2 linked regions of the Dehalococcoides mccartyi 195 genome follow. The protein of the gene in region 2 interacts with the protein of the main gene of each other region in a pairwise test. Links are inferred from orthologs where the notes say so. Each region holds a gene or a part of one and is shown on either strand. Other genes may lie near its edges.

The links.
Region 1: the proteins of gyrA (region 2) and gyrB interact in binary tests that used the Escherichia coli proteins (3 or more experiments, as listed by UniProt). The link is inferred for Dehalococcoides mccartyi 195 from one-to-one orthologs.

The regions. Positions count from the first base shown.
Region 1 is NC_002936.3:670-6,320, forward strand. What follows is about bases 2,677-5,651. They hold gyrB (DNA topoisomerase (ATP-hydrolyzing) subunit B), read right to left. Parts: upstream 5,141-5,651; coding sequence 3,212-5,140; downstream 2,677-3,211. Other genes in these bases: nadD (nicotinate-nucleotide adenylyltransferase), read left to right, coding at 2,677-3,131; DET_RS00025 (RelA/SpoT family protein), read right to left, coding at 5,344-5,651. In the rest of the region: chromosomal replication initiator protein DnaA, read left to right, coding at 1-929; GTPase ObgE, read left to right, coding at 1,255-2,529; more of nadD, read left to right, coding at 2,517-2,676. UniProt on the Escherichia coli protein: DNA gyrase negatively supercoils closed circular double-stranded DNA in an ATP-dependent manner to maintain chromosomes in an underwound state.
Region 2 is NC_002936.3:1,456,279-1,463,169, forward strand. What follows is about bases 2,206-5,285. They hold gyrA (DNA gyrase subunit A), read right to left. Parts: upstream 4,921-5,285; coding sequence 2,491-4,920; downstream 2,206-2,490. Other genes in these bases: DET_RS08320 (TIGR03960 family B12-binding radical SAM protein), read left to right, coding at 2,206-2,418; DET_RS08330 (tetratricopeptide repeat protein), read right to left, coding at 4,924-5,285. Outside these bases: DET_RS08315 (MBL fold metallo-hydrolase), read left to right, coding at 1-540; more of DET_RS08320, read left to right, coding at 586-2,205; more of DET_RS08330, read right to left, coding at 5,286-5,730; DET_RS08335 (NifU family protein), read left to right, coding at 5,944-6,162; DET_RS08340 (aspartate kinase), read right to left, coding at 6,222-6,891. UniProt on the Escherichia coli protein: A type II topoisomerase that negatively supercoils closed circular double-stranded (ds) DNA in an ATP-dependent manner to maintain chromosomes in an underwound state.

The sequences.
Region 1 (5,651 bases), 1.5 Mb from region 2 along the record:
ACAACCCGCTTTATATCTATGCGGCAGCCGGTTTAGGCAAGACCCATCTTTTACAGGCTATCGGCCATCTAGCAAACTTAAACCGCCGCAAGGCCCTGTATGTCAGCGGGGAACAGTTTACCACTGACTTTATATCATCTATCCGGAACGGCCAAACCGAAGAGTTCCGTGCCCGTTACCGGGATGTAGATTTATTGCTGCTGGATGATGTCCAGTTTATCGGCGGCAAGGAGCAGACCGAAGAATGCCTGTTCCATACCTTTAATGACCTGCATAACTCCAACCGCCAGATAGTCATTTCAGCAGATTCACCCCCCAAGTCACTGCCCCAGCTGGCCGAAAGACTGCGTTCCCGTTTTGAGTGGGGGCTGACGATTGAGATTGAACCGCCGGATGAAAAAACCCGCTTGGAGCTTTTGCAGCTTAAAGCTGAGCAGTCCGGCACCGAACTTAATATGGACACCCTGGAGTACCTGGCTCAGGAAGTAAAGCATAATATCCGCGAACTGGAAGGCAGCCTTAACCGGGTGCTGGCCTATGCCCGCCTGCTAAGGGCTACCATTACCCCGGACCTGGCCGCCAGAGCCCTGTCGGATATCGGCTCACGCCCGGTCAGGGAAAACAGCCCTCTCCGCCCCGGTAATATAATTTCAGCGGTATCCCAGGTATTTCAAATACCCGCAACCGAACTTTTGGGTGCCGCCCGTGACAAAGATACCGCTCTGGCCCGTCAGTTTGCCATGTTTATGCTAAAGCAGCAAAACTCCGCCTCACTGGTAGAAATAGGCCAGTCCCTGGGGGGCAGAAGCGCTTCCACCGTCAGCCACGCCTGCGATAAAATCCAGCTGGAGTTGGAAAACAGCGCCTTTCTGCGCCTGAAAATGTCCGAGGTTCAAAACCAGCTTTCCCAGCAGCGCCTTTCCCGCTGATATTAGCCCTTTTCGCCGCACCGCTTTTCCTTATCCTTATATTTTTCTTTATTTTCATTCTGCCAGCAGGGTGCTTTTGCCGGTTTTTCTATTCTTTTTAGACAGTCTTTCTATAACTTTATTATATTTTTCGATAACCGGGCTGAATTTTCGATAACTTTGCAGATACTTTGCTTTAAAAATAAGACCGGAGGACAGGAATAGAGTTTTTACTCGTAAAGCCTTATTATTAGTATTTCTGATATACTTAAAAATAAACCAGTTAAAGTTAATGGGATTTCGACAACTTAAGAATTAGATAACTTTTTAGATAAGGTGTTTTTATATGTTTGACAGAGTGGAAATACGGATTAAGTCCGGAGACGGCGGCAGCGGCAAGGTTAGTTTCCGCCGCGAAAAATTTGTGCCTTACGGCGGGCCGGACGGGGGTGACGGCGGGGACGGGGGCAATGTATATCTGGAAGCTGATTCCGGGCTTTACAGCCTTTTAAATTTTAAACATAAACGGGTGCATAAGGCGGCCAACGGCGAGAACGGTATGGGCAGCCGCTGTACCGGCCACAACGGGGCTGACCTGGTGATAAAAGTGCCGGTGGGTACGGTTGCTACTATTGTGGAAGAAAACGGCCAGAAACGGGTTCTGGCTGATTTGGCCGCTGACGGAGACCGTACCCTGGTAGCCCGCGGCGGGCAGGGCGGACTGGGCAATACCCACTTTGTTTCGTCCACCAACCAGGCCCCCATGCTGGCTCAGAAAGGCCAGCCGGGCGGCGAATATGAGCTGATACTGGAACTGAAACTGATTGCCGATGTGGCTATTATCGGCTATCCGAATGTGGGCAAATCTTCGCTGCTTTCACTGCTTACCGCGGCCAAACCCAGGGTGGCTAATTACCCGTTTACTACTCTTTCGCCGGTAATGGGGGTGGTGGAAAGGACAGAGGGTACATTTGTTATGGCGGAAGTACCCGGTCTTATTGAAGACGCCCATCTGGGCAGGGGGCTGGGGCATGACTTTTTACGCCATATTTCCCGTACCCGTATGGTTATCCATTTGCTGGACGGGACTTCGGATAACCCCATAGATGATATGATAAAGGTCAACAGCGAGCTGTACCTTTATGACGCCTCTTTGTCGGAACGCCCCCAGGTGGTGGCGGTAAACAAAATAGATGACGAACTGGTGCAGCTTAGACGTGAAGAGCTGACCGAGACTTTTAAAGAAGCCGGGCTGGAGGTATTTTTTATTTCAGCTCTGACGGGCGAAGGGGTGGAGGTGCTTTTGGATAAAGTAGCTGAAAAGCTGGCTATTCTTAAAGCGGCAGATGCACCTGAAACAGAAACTGACCAGGAAATCAAGGTATTCCGGCCTGCCCCCAAGGGCAAAATGGGTTTCCATATAACCCGCCTGGAAGACGGCTGGCAGGTGGAAGCACCTGAAATTGAGCGGATTATTGAGCACTCTGATATTGAAGATTTGGAGGTCAGGCGGCAGATAATGGTGCTTCTTAAACACCGGAATGTCCAGCAGGCGTTGATAAAGGCCGGGGCAGTTATCGGCCAGAAGATTATAACCGGCAGGCTGGAATGGTATCTTTAAAAACAGGCATACTGGGGGGGACTTTTGACCCTATTCATACCGGCCACCTGATACTGGCAGAAGAGGTAAAAAAGAGGCTGGGGCTGGATGAGATTATTTTTATACCCACCGGCCAGCCATATTACAAAGCGGACAAGACTATCAGCCCGGCTGCAGACCGCCTGAACATGGTTAAACTGGCTATATCCGGCAAGCCCTATTTCAGGGTTATGGATATTGAAATAAAAAGAAGCGGCCCTACCTATACGGCAGACACCTTAAATGACCTGAAGCTTATTCTGCCCGAAAAGACCGAACTTTACTTTATATTGGGCTGGGATAATCTGGAGGCTTTGCCGCGCTGGCATAAGGCTTCGGAAATAATACGGCTCTGCCAGCTGGTGGCGGTGCCCCGGATAGGGCAGGCAAAGCCTGATGTGGACGAACTGGATGACAAACTGCCCGGTTTGCAGCAGAGCCTTATTATGCTGTCCAAGCCGGAGGTAGATGTCTCTTCGTCTCTGGTAAGGGAAAGGCTGGAAAACGGACAGGGCGTGGAACATCTGGTGCCTGAGGCAGTGGCTGCCTACATCAAAGAGCACGGTTTGTACCACAGGCAATAAAGCCGCTATTTTAACGTCAGACAAAAATAAGGGGCGTCTTAAGACGCCCCTTAGCTGTTTTCAAAGGCTTTATTTCAGCCTTAGATATCCAGATTCTTAACTGTTTTGGAATGGGACTGGATAAAGGCCTTGCGGGGAGCCACTTCACCGCCCATCAGCAGGTTAAAAATCTGGTCTGCCTTGGCGGCATCTTCCACTTTTACTTCAAGTAATGTGCGGCTGGCCGGGTCCATGGTTGTCTTCCAGAGTTGCTCGGCACTCATTTCACCCAGACCTTTATAGCGCTGGATATCCACTTTGTTGCTCTTGGTTTGGGAAAGCAGGGTCTCTTTTTCGGCATCGTTGTATACCCAGTGTTCGTTGCTGCCTATTTTTATCTTATAAAGAGGCGGCTGGGCAATAAACAAGTGGCTTTCGGTAATAAGCCGGGGCATATGGCGGAAGAAAAAGGTCAAAAGGAGTGTCCGTATATGTGAGCCGTCCACGTCAGCATCTGTCATGAGTACCAGACGGTTGTAGCGCAGTTTGGCGGGGTCAAAGTCATTATCTATGCCGGCTGCCAGAGCGGTAATGATAGCCCTGATTTCCTCGTGGGCCAGCATCTTGTCCGGTGAAGCCTTTTCTACGTTTAAAATTTTACCCCGCAGCGGGAGTATGGCCTGAAAGCGGCGGTTACGCCCCTGTTTGGCTGAACCGCCTGCCGAATCACCCTCTACCAGAAAGAGTTCGCACAGCGAAGCATCCCGTTCCGAACAGTCAGCCAGCTTGCCCGGCAGGGTGCCTGTATCCAGAGCGCTCTTGCGGATAATCAGGTCACGGGCCTTGCGGGCGGCTTCACGGGCCTTGGCGGCGGTGATACATTTTTCCAAAATACGTTTGGTATCATCCGGGTGTTCTTCCAGATACAGGGAAAGCTGTTCGGTAACGGCACTTTCCACAAAACTCTTTATTTCAATATTTCCCAGCTTGCCTTTGGTCTGTCCCTCAAACTGGGGTTCGGGCAGTTTGACGCTGACAATGGCTACTATGCCTTCGCGCACGTCATCACCCATCAGGTTGGGGTCTGTGTCTTTAAGGAATTTTGACTTGTGGGCATAGTCATTGAAAGCCCGGGTCAGGGCGGAACGGAAACCGGTAAGGTGAGTGCCGCCGTCAATGGTGTTTACACAGTTGGCAAAGGTCAGGGTGGAATCCGAGTAGCCGTCATTGTACTGGATAGCTACTTCCAGTATAGTGCTGTCTGATTTTTTGGTTATATAAATGGGCTGGCGGTGGCGTACCTCGCGGTTGCGGTTTAAATGGCGGACAAAGCCGGTGATGCCGCCCTCAAAATAATACGTCCGCTCCTGGTCAGATTGTTCGTCATAAATATAAACCTCAAGCCCTTTGTTGAGGTAGGCTATTTCCCGCAGGCGGTCAGTCAGGGTTTCAAAATCATATTCCGTAGTGGAAAATATCTGCGAGTCCGCCTTGAATATAGTGGTGGTGCCGGAACCGTCTGATACCCCCACTTCTTCCAGCGGGGTGCTGGGCTTGCCGCGCTGGTAGCTTTGCTGGTAGATTTTGCCGTTACGCCTGACCTTGACCGTAGTCCATTCGGCCAGAGCGTTTACTACTGAAGCGCCCACCCCGTGCAGACCGCCGGATACCTGATAGGTCTTGCCGCCGAATTTGGCACCGGCATGCAGGACGGTCATAACTGTTTCCAGGGCGGAAATCTTGGTCACAGGGTGAATATCTATCGGGATACCGCGGCCGTTGTCTTCAACGCTGACGCTGCCGTCTTTATAAATAATGACCTTTATGCGGTCACATACCCCGGCCATAGCTTCATCTACGCTGTTATAAACAATTTCATAAACCAGGTGGTGCAAACCGCGCTGGTCAGTAGAGCCGATATACATGCCCGGTCTTTTGCGGACAGCGGCCAGACCTTCCAGTACCTGGATATCACTGGCGTTATAGTTTTCGGCATTTGCACCCGGTTTGGCTTTATTTTCATCTAACATAATTTCATTTCATCCTGCGGCTTAAAATATACAAATGAGCGGAGTTTAATACCAAGGCTCTTTAAAAAGAGACAAAAAAAGAGAGGTTTCAGAGGAGGGTTTTGACATACTCTAAAAGCTTTCATTAGATATCCAATTATAGCACACAGGCTTAAACGGGTAAAGAAATCAGCTACACCCCAGCTTTGGAAGGCAGGGCAAAATCAGCCGGACCTTGAGCCGTCCGCACCCACCCGGCTGATACTTATGATGCCGCGTATACCCTCCAGTTTGGCCATCAGCCTGGTCAGCTGGGAAAGGCTTTTTATCTGGGCGGTCATGGCAAGGGTGGTAGTTTTATCGTCATTTTCAGTTACGGTCATGGAGAGGATACTTATTTTTTCTTCGGCTACCATGGTGGAAATATCCCGTACCAGACCCACCCTGTCCCAGGCCTGCATGCGGATAGAGGCCGGGTAAAGTTCTTCTTTGGGTATACCCCAGTCTACGCTCACCAGTCTCTCCTTCTCTT
Region 2 (6,891 bases):
GTAAACGTAATGATAGAGGCCATGACCCAGGGCGGCTTTAACAAAAACGGCCATTTTCTGGCCCCTGAAGATGCCCTGGATAACGAACCGGTTATATACTCGTATCTAAGGCCGTTTCTGAATGACCTGACTGTGCTTGAGGAAGAACACGAATACAATCTGGACGGGATAAAGGTTTTCACTACCCGGCGTCATCAGCACCCGGTGGAAACCTACGGGTTTATATTTGAATCTTGCGGAAAGCGCATAGGCTACGTAAGTGATACCCGCTACTTTGAAGATATGCCCCAGATTTATGCCGGCTGTGACGTACTGATAATAAATGTTGTTCTTAGGGAATCTATAGAACGCATTTATCATTTGAGCATAGCGGATGCTGCCAAACTTATCAGCGGGGCTAAACCCAAAACAGCCATACTTACCCACTTCGGACTGCAGCTTTTCCGGGCAGACCCGGCCAGGATGGCAGCCAAAGTTGAAACCGAAACCGGCATACCTGTCATAGCCGCCGCAGATGATTTGCTGTTTAAGCTGGAATAAAAGCAAACCATATTTTAACGGACTTGTCCCAGAGAGGAACTTTTGTTGAACTACCCCGAATATATTCTCCATCAGGTTGAAAAACCCGGCCGCTATACCGGCGGGGAGTGGAATTCCGTTTGCAAGGAATGGGCAAAGACCCCGCTTAAGGTTGCCCTGAGCTTTCCGGATACTTATGAAATAGGCATGTCCAACCTGGCCATACCCCTGCTTTATGATATTTTAAACCGCAACCCGGATATTCTGGCCGAAAGGGTTTTCAGCCCCTGGCTGGATATGGAAAACCTTATCCGTGAGAGAAAACTTGCCTTTGTCAGTCTGGAAAGCGGACACCCCGTAAAAGAGTTTGATATCTTGGGTTTTTCACTGGGGTATGAGCTTACCTATACCAATATACTTAATATGCTTTCTCTGGCAGGCATACCCATACTTGCTTCCGAAAGGGGAGGGGATTTTCCGCTGGTGGTTGCCGGCGGCAGCTGCAGCCTCAACCCCGAACCCCTGGCAGATTTTATAGATGCTTTTGTAATAGGTGATGCCGAAGAGGCTATACAAGACCTGTGCCAAGCCGTCCTTGATGCCAAGAAACAGACCCTTAGTAAAGACCAAATCTTGCGGGAACTGGCTAAAATCCCCGGTATTTACGTACCCAGCCTGTATAAGGCCGAATATAACCCTGACGGTATTTTAAAATCCATAATCCCCACCGCACCTGAAGCACCTCCCGTAATAAACCGCCGCATTTTACCTGAGCTACCCCCGCCAACCGTAAAACCGGTAGTACCGTATATAGAGGTGGTGCAGGACAGGGGAGCAGTGGAAATAAGCCGCGGCTGCAGCCGGGGCTGCCGTTTCTGCTCTGCCGGTATTATTTACCGCCCGGTCAGGGTGCGCCCGGCGGCAGAGGTTTTAAGTGCCGTTGAAGGCATACTGGATAACTGCGGTTATGATGAAATTTCGCTGCTTTCGCTGAGCTGTTCGGACTACCCGGGTATTGAAAATCTGGTAAAAACCCTGGCGGGAAAATACGCAGACAAACACCTGGCCCTATCACTGCCCAGTTTACGCCTGACCCCGGATTCGGTCGGGCTGGTAAACGTGCTGGCGGGCGGGCGTAAAAGCGGGCTTACCTTTGCACCCGAAGCAGCCAGTGAGCGTCTCCAGCGGGTTATAAATAAACTTACCTCCGAAGAAGAGCTGTGTGATACCGCCCGTACTGCCTTTGAAAGCGGCTGGACCAGCTTCAAGATGTATTTCATGATAGGGCTTCCGACCGAAACTGACGAAGATGCCGCCGCTATCTGCCAGATGGCCGGCAGGGTAAATTCACTGTCCCGCGGCGCTCCCGGACGCCGCCCCCAGATACGACTGAGCCTGGCCTCATACGTACCCAAAGCCCATACCCCATTTCAGTGGGAAGCCCAGCTGGACGAAGAATCCCTCTACCGCAGGGCGGATATAGTAAGGCAGGGGCTGAAACGCTGGGGAATAAAGGTTTCCTGGTCTGATACCAAAATGAGCCTGCTGGAAGCCGTGTTTTCCAGAGGAGACCGCCGTCTGGGCAAAGTAATATACACCGCCTGGCAAAAGGGTGCCAAGTTTGATGCCTGGAGTGAGTGTTTCAATTTTACCCTCTGGCAGGAGGCTTTTGACCAATGCGGTTTAAACCCCTCGTTCTATGCCCACCGCAAACGCCCGCTTGACGAAACACTGCCCTGGGGGCATATAAATGCCGGGGTAAGTGCCGAATTCCTGAAAAGGGAATATGCCCGCTCAGTGGAAGGGCAGGATACGCCTGACTGCCGCGAAGGCAAATGCCATGCCTGCGGGCTGGAAAAAGCGGTAGCCGAATGTAACAACCGCCTGCACGGCAAATAAACAGCCTGGTAAAACGCCAATAAAAAAGGGGGCTTTAAAAGCCCCCTTTATGTTTTAACCGGAATATTTCAGCTAAAAAGTAGCCACCGCAACCACCCGGTCGCCTTCCTCAAGGCGCATTACCCTCACACCCTGAGTGGCTCTGCCCATGATAGGTATGCCGTGTGAGGGGTCTTCTTCCTTGACCTGGGTACGGGTAACCATGCCGTCAGCGGAGATAAGCATCATCTGGTCAGTCTCGCTGACTACCTTTGAGGCCACCACCTCACCGGTTTTGTCTACTACCTTGAAGTTTATAACCCCGCTGCCAGCCCGGTGCTGCTGGGGGTATTCCTCTATGGCAGTCAGTTTGCCGGCACCATTTTCAGTTACCGTTATTACCAGCGTACCCTCCTGGGCAACGTCCATACTGACCACTTCGTCCCCCTTGGAGAGGACTATAGCCTTGACACCGCCGGAAGCCCTGAGGCTGGTGCGGAGTTCACTTACCGGGAAGCGGATAGACTGCCCCATGCGGGTAGCCAGCAGAATATCTTTTTCCTCAGTGGTTTCAACCGCCGCCACCAGTTCATCAGAGGTAGCCAAATCCATAGCTATCAGGCCGGAGGAACGGACTGCGGTAAACTCCTGAAGTGAGGTTTTTTTGATTTCACCTTTATTGGTGGCCATCAGCAGGAAATGGTCTGCCGGGAAGCTCTTTAAGTCCAGTATGGCGGTTATCCGTTCGTCCTGGGTCACAGGTATCAGGTTTACGATAGCCGTACCCTTGGCAATACGGGAGGCATCATCAGGTATATCAAAACAGCGCAGGCTGAATACCTTACCCCGGTTGGTAAAGAAGAGCAGGGTGTCATGGGTATCTGAAACCGAAAGGAAACGGACTGCGTCTGCCTCACGGGTGGGCATGCCCATTATGCCGGTACCGCCGCGGTGCTGCAGGCGGAATACGTTAGCCGGCACCCGTTTGATAAAGCCCCTCTCGCTCAAGGTTACGATAACATCCATATGGGGTACCAGGTCTTCCACCCGGAATTCTATAACCCCCTGGCTGGAAATCTCGGTAGCACGAGGCTGGCCGTAGCTCCCCTTAAGGTCTTTGGCGTCTTCCTTTACCAGGGCATAAATCTTTTCAGGGTGAGACAGTAAATCTTCCAGATAACCTATCCGTTTCATAAGCTCGGCGTATTCGTCCAGTATCTTCTGGCGTTCCAGATTGGCCAGACGGCGAAGCTGCAAGTCCAGAATAGCCTGGGCCTGAATAACTGAAAAATCAAACTCAGCCACCAGATTTTTGCGGGCGGTATCACCGTTTTCAGAGTTTCGGATAATGGCAATAATACGGTCAATAAAATCCAGCGCCTTTTTAAGACCTTCCAGTATATGGGCGCGGTCTTTGGCGGCTTTAAGTTCAAACTGACTCCGGCGGGTGATGATAAGGTGGCGGAAGTCTATAAAGTTTTTAAGCACTTCTTTCAGGCTGAGTACCTGCGGCTGGCCGTCTACCAGTGCCAGCATATTAACAAAGAATGAAGTACGCATATTGGTATGTTTATATAGGCTGTTTAAAACCTGCTGGGGTTCGGCATCCCGCTTCAGCTCAATAACTACCCGCATACCCTGCCGGTCAGATTCGTCCCTGAGGTCGGAAATACCTACTATCTTGCGGTCTTTGACCAGTTCGGCAATCTTGACCACCAGTTCGGCCTTGTTTACCTGGTAGGGAATCTCGGTAACAAATATGGCCTTGCGGTTGTCCACTTCGCCTATATGGGCTTTGGCCTGTATAACAATCTTGCCTTTGCCGGTTGCGTAAGCACTCTTTATGCCGTCGGTGCCCAGGATAGTGCCGCCGGTGGGGAAGTCCGGCCCGGAAACAAACTGCATCAGATCATCTACGCCGCAATCCGGGTTGTCTATCAGGTAGCAGATGGCCTGGCAGAGCTCAGCCAGATTATGGGGGGGTATATTGGTTGCCATACCCACTGCGATACCCGAACTGCCGTTCATAAGCAAGTTAGGTATGCGGGCCGGCAGAACGGTAGGCTCCTCCAGTGAGGCATCAAAGTTAGGCATAAAGTCTACCGTATTTTTATCTATGTCAGTCAGCAATTGCTCGGCTATCTGGGCCAGGCGGGCTTCGGTGTAACGCATGGCAGCCGGAGGGTCGTTGTCCACGCTGCCGAAGTTACCCTGACCGTCTACCAGCGGATAGCGGTAGGAAAAGGGCTGGGCCATACGCACCATAGCATCATAAACGGAAGAGTCACCGTGGGGGTGATATTTACCTAAAACCTCACCCACGATACGGGCACTCTTTTTATATGGGGTATTATGCTTCATGCCCAGGTCATTCATGGCATAGAGGATACGCCTCTGTACCGGCTTAAGGCCGTCACGCACATCCGGCAGGGCACGCGAAACGATTACACTCATAGCGTAATCAAGGTACGAACCCTTCATTTCCTCTTCTATATTTATAGGCCTGGTATTACCTGTTACCATCTTCTAAACCTCCAGATCACCCTCGTTTTCATCATCTGTATATGTCTGGCTTTCAGCCTCGGCTTCTTCCACCATCAGTTCGGTTTCGTCTACTTCCATCTCGTATCCGCCTTCTTCTTTGTCACCCTCTTCAGATTCGGCGCTGACCGCACCCTTGGAAAGCCCTCTGGACGAGAATGAGGGAATGCCCATCTGCGAGGGGTGCTGGAAGGTTTCGCGGATAATAACCACCAGTTTTTCTTCATTGGAACTGATAACGGTGGCTGAATATTTGTTGCCGCCCTTCATCAGCTTTATAAGCCGCTTGGAAGTGGGTATGTCCACCATACCCAGCACTTCCCCGCCGCAGTTTTCCACCCACAAATTGGCACCGTCTATCCGCAGACAAAGCTGGTCACCAGCTACGATTCTGGCCAGTACCCCTTTGGGAGCTAAACGGGTCAGGTTTATCACCCCGGCCTTGCCTATTTCTTCAAGGAAATCCTGGGGCTGAACCCGGTGAATCACCGTCCCGGCAGATGCATTTTCCTTGCTGAGTACTTCCAGCCGGTGCAGATTTTTTTCAGCTATTATATTATAAGGATCTATCTCTTTGGCACGGGTATAGGCGGCAATAGCCTCCGGGTAGATAGCCAGTTCCAGATAAGCCCGCCCCAGACGGTTAAAGGCCTCCACATCATTGGGGAACTGCTCAATAATCTTTTTATTAACCTCCACCGCCTCTTGCCAGCGCCCTTCCATGGCTAAACTTACAGCCTGTTTACTGCTCTGCCGCTTGAGTCTTAGCTGTTCCTCTTCTTGGTATGCCATAGATTCCTCATTTTCAGTTATTTGCTAAACGAGTAGTTATTTTACTGTATACTAAACCCGTCTACAAGTATGAGAAACCCTTTATCCGGTTATTATACTCCATATAGCTTAAAAATTCGCTTATTTCAGGGGCAAATTGACACCATTTCCGGGCTATGGTACTGTAAATTATAGGTGTTTTAATAATTTTTATACTGCTGGAAGGAGCTACTAATGCTGGAAAAAGTGGAAGCCGTTCTGGATAAAATCAGACCGGCCCTGGAAGCCGATGGCGGCAATGTTGAACTGGTAGAAGTTGTGGACGGAGTAGTAAAAGTAAAACTGGTGGGCGCCTGCGCCGGCTGCCCCATGTCTACAATGACCCTGAAAAACGGCATTGAAAAAATCTTGAAGCGCGAAATACCCGAAGTCAAAGAAGTAGTGGCTGCTTAAGGCAGCCACTCTCTTTTTATATTCAGTTTAAACCCCGGTTTATACCCTCTTACAAACCCCTAGTCTTTTTCCATCTCAAAGGCCTTGTGTATAGCCTTAACCGCATCTTTTACCTTGTCTTCTTCTATAATGCAGGTTATACGTATTTCCGAGGTGGAAATAAGCAAAATATTTATTCCGGCATCTGACAAAGCTTTGAACATGCGGGCGGCATAACCGGGTGCATTTAACATGCCGGTGCCGATAATGCTGACTTTGCCTATCCTGGAATCACTCAGCACTTCCCGGGCCTGAATATCCTTGGCAATAGGGCCGATAACCTCCAGCGCCTTGCCCAAATCTGACTTGGTAACCGTAAAGGTCAGGTCTGTTATATGGTCCTGGCTGGAGTTCTGGACGATGGTGTCCACGCTGACTCCGGCTTTGGCCAGCGGGGCAAAAAGACCGGCCGCTATGCCCGGCTTGTCAGGCACCCCGAGTATGGTTATCTTGGCAACCTCAAAATCATGGGCTATTCCGCTGACCCTGTTTCGTATTTCCATATTTTCCCCTCCATGTATCAGTGTGCCGGGATTTTCATTAAAGCTGGACGCTACCAGAATGGGTATATTGTACACCTGGCCTATTTCCACCGCCCGGGGGTGCATTATCTTAGCCCCGTAAGATGAAAGTTCCAGCATTTCTTCATAACTTATTTCCGCAAGCCGCCGGGCATCCGGTATCAGGCGG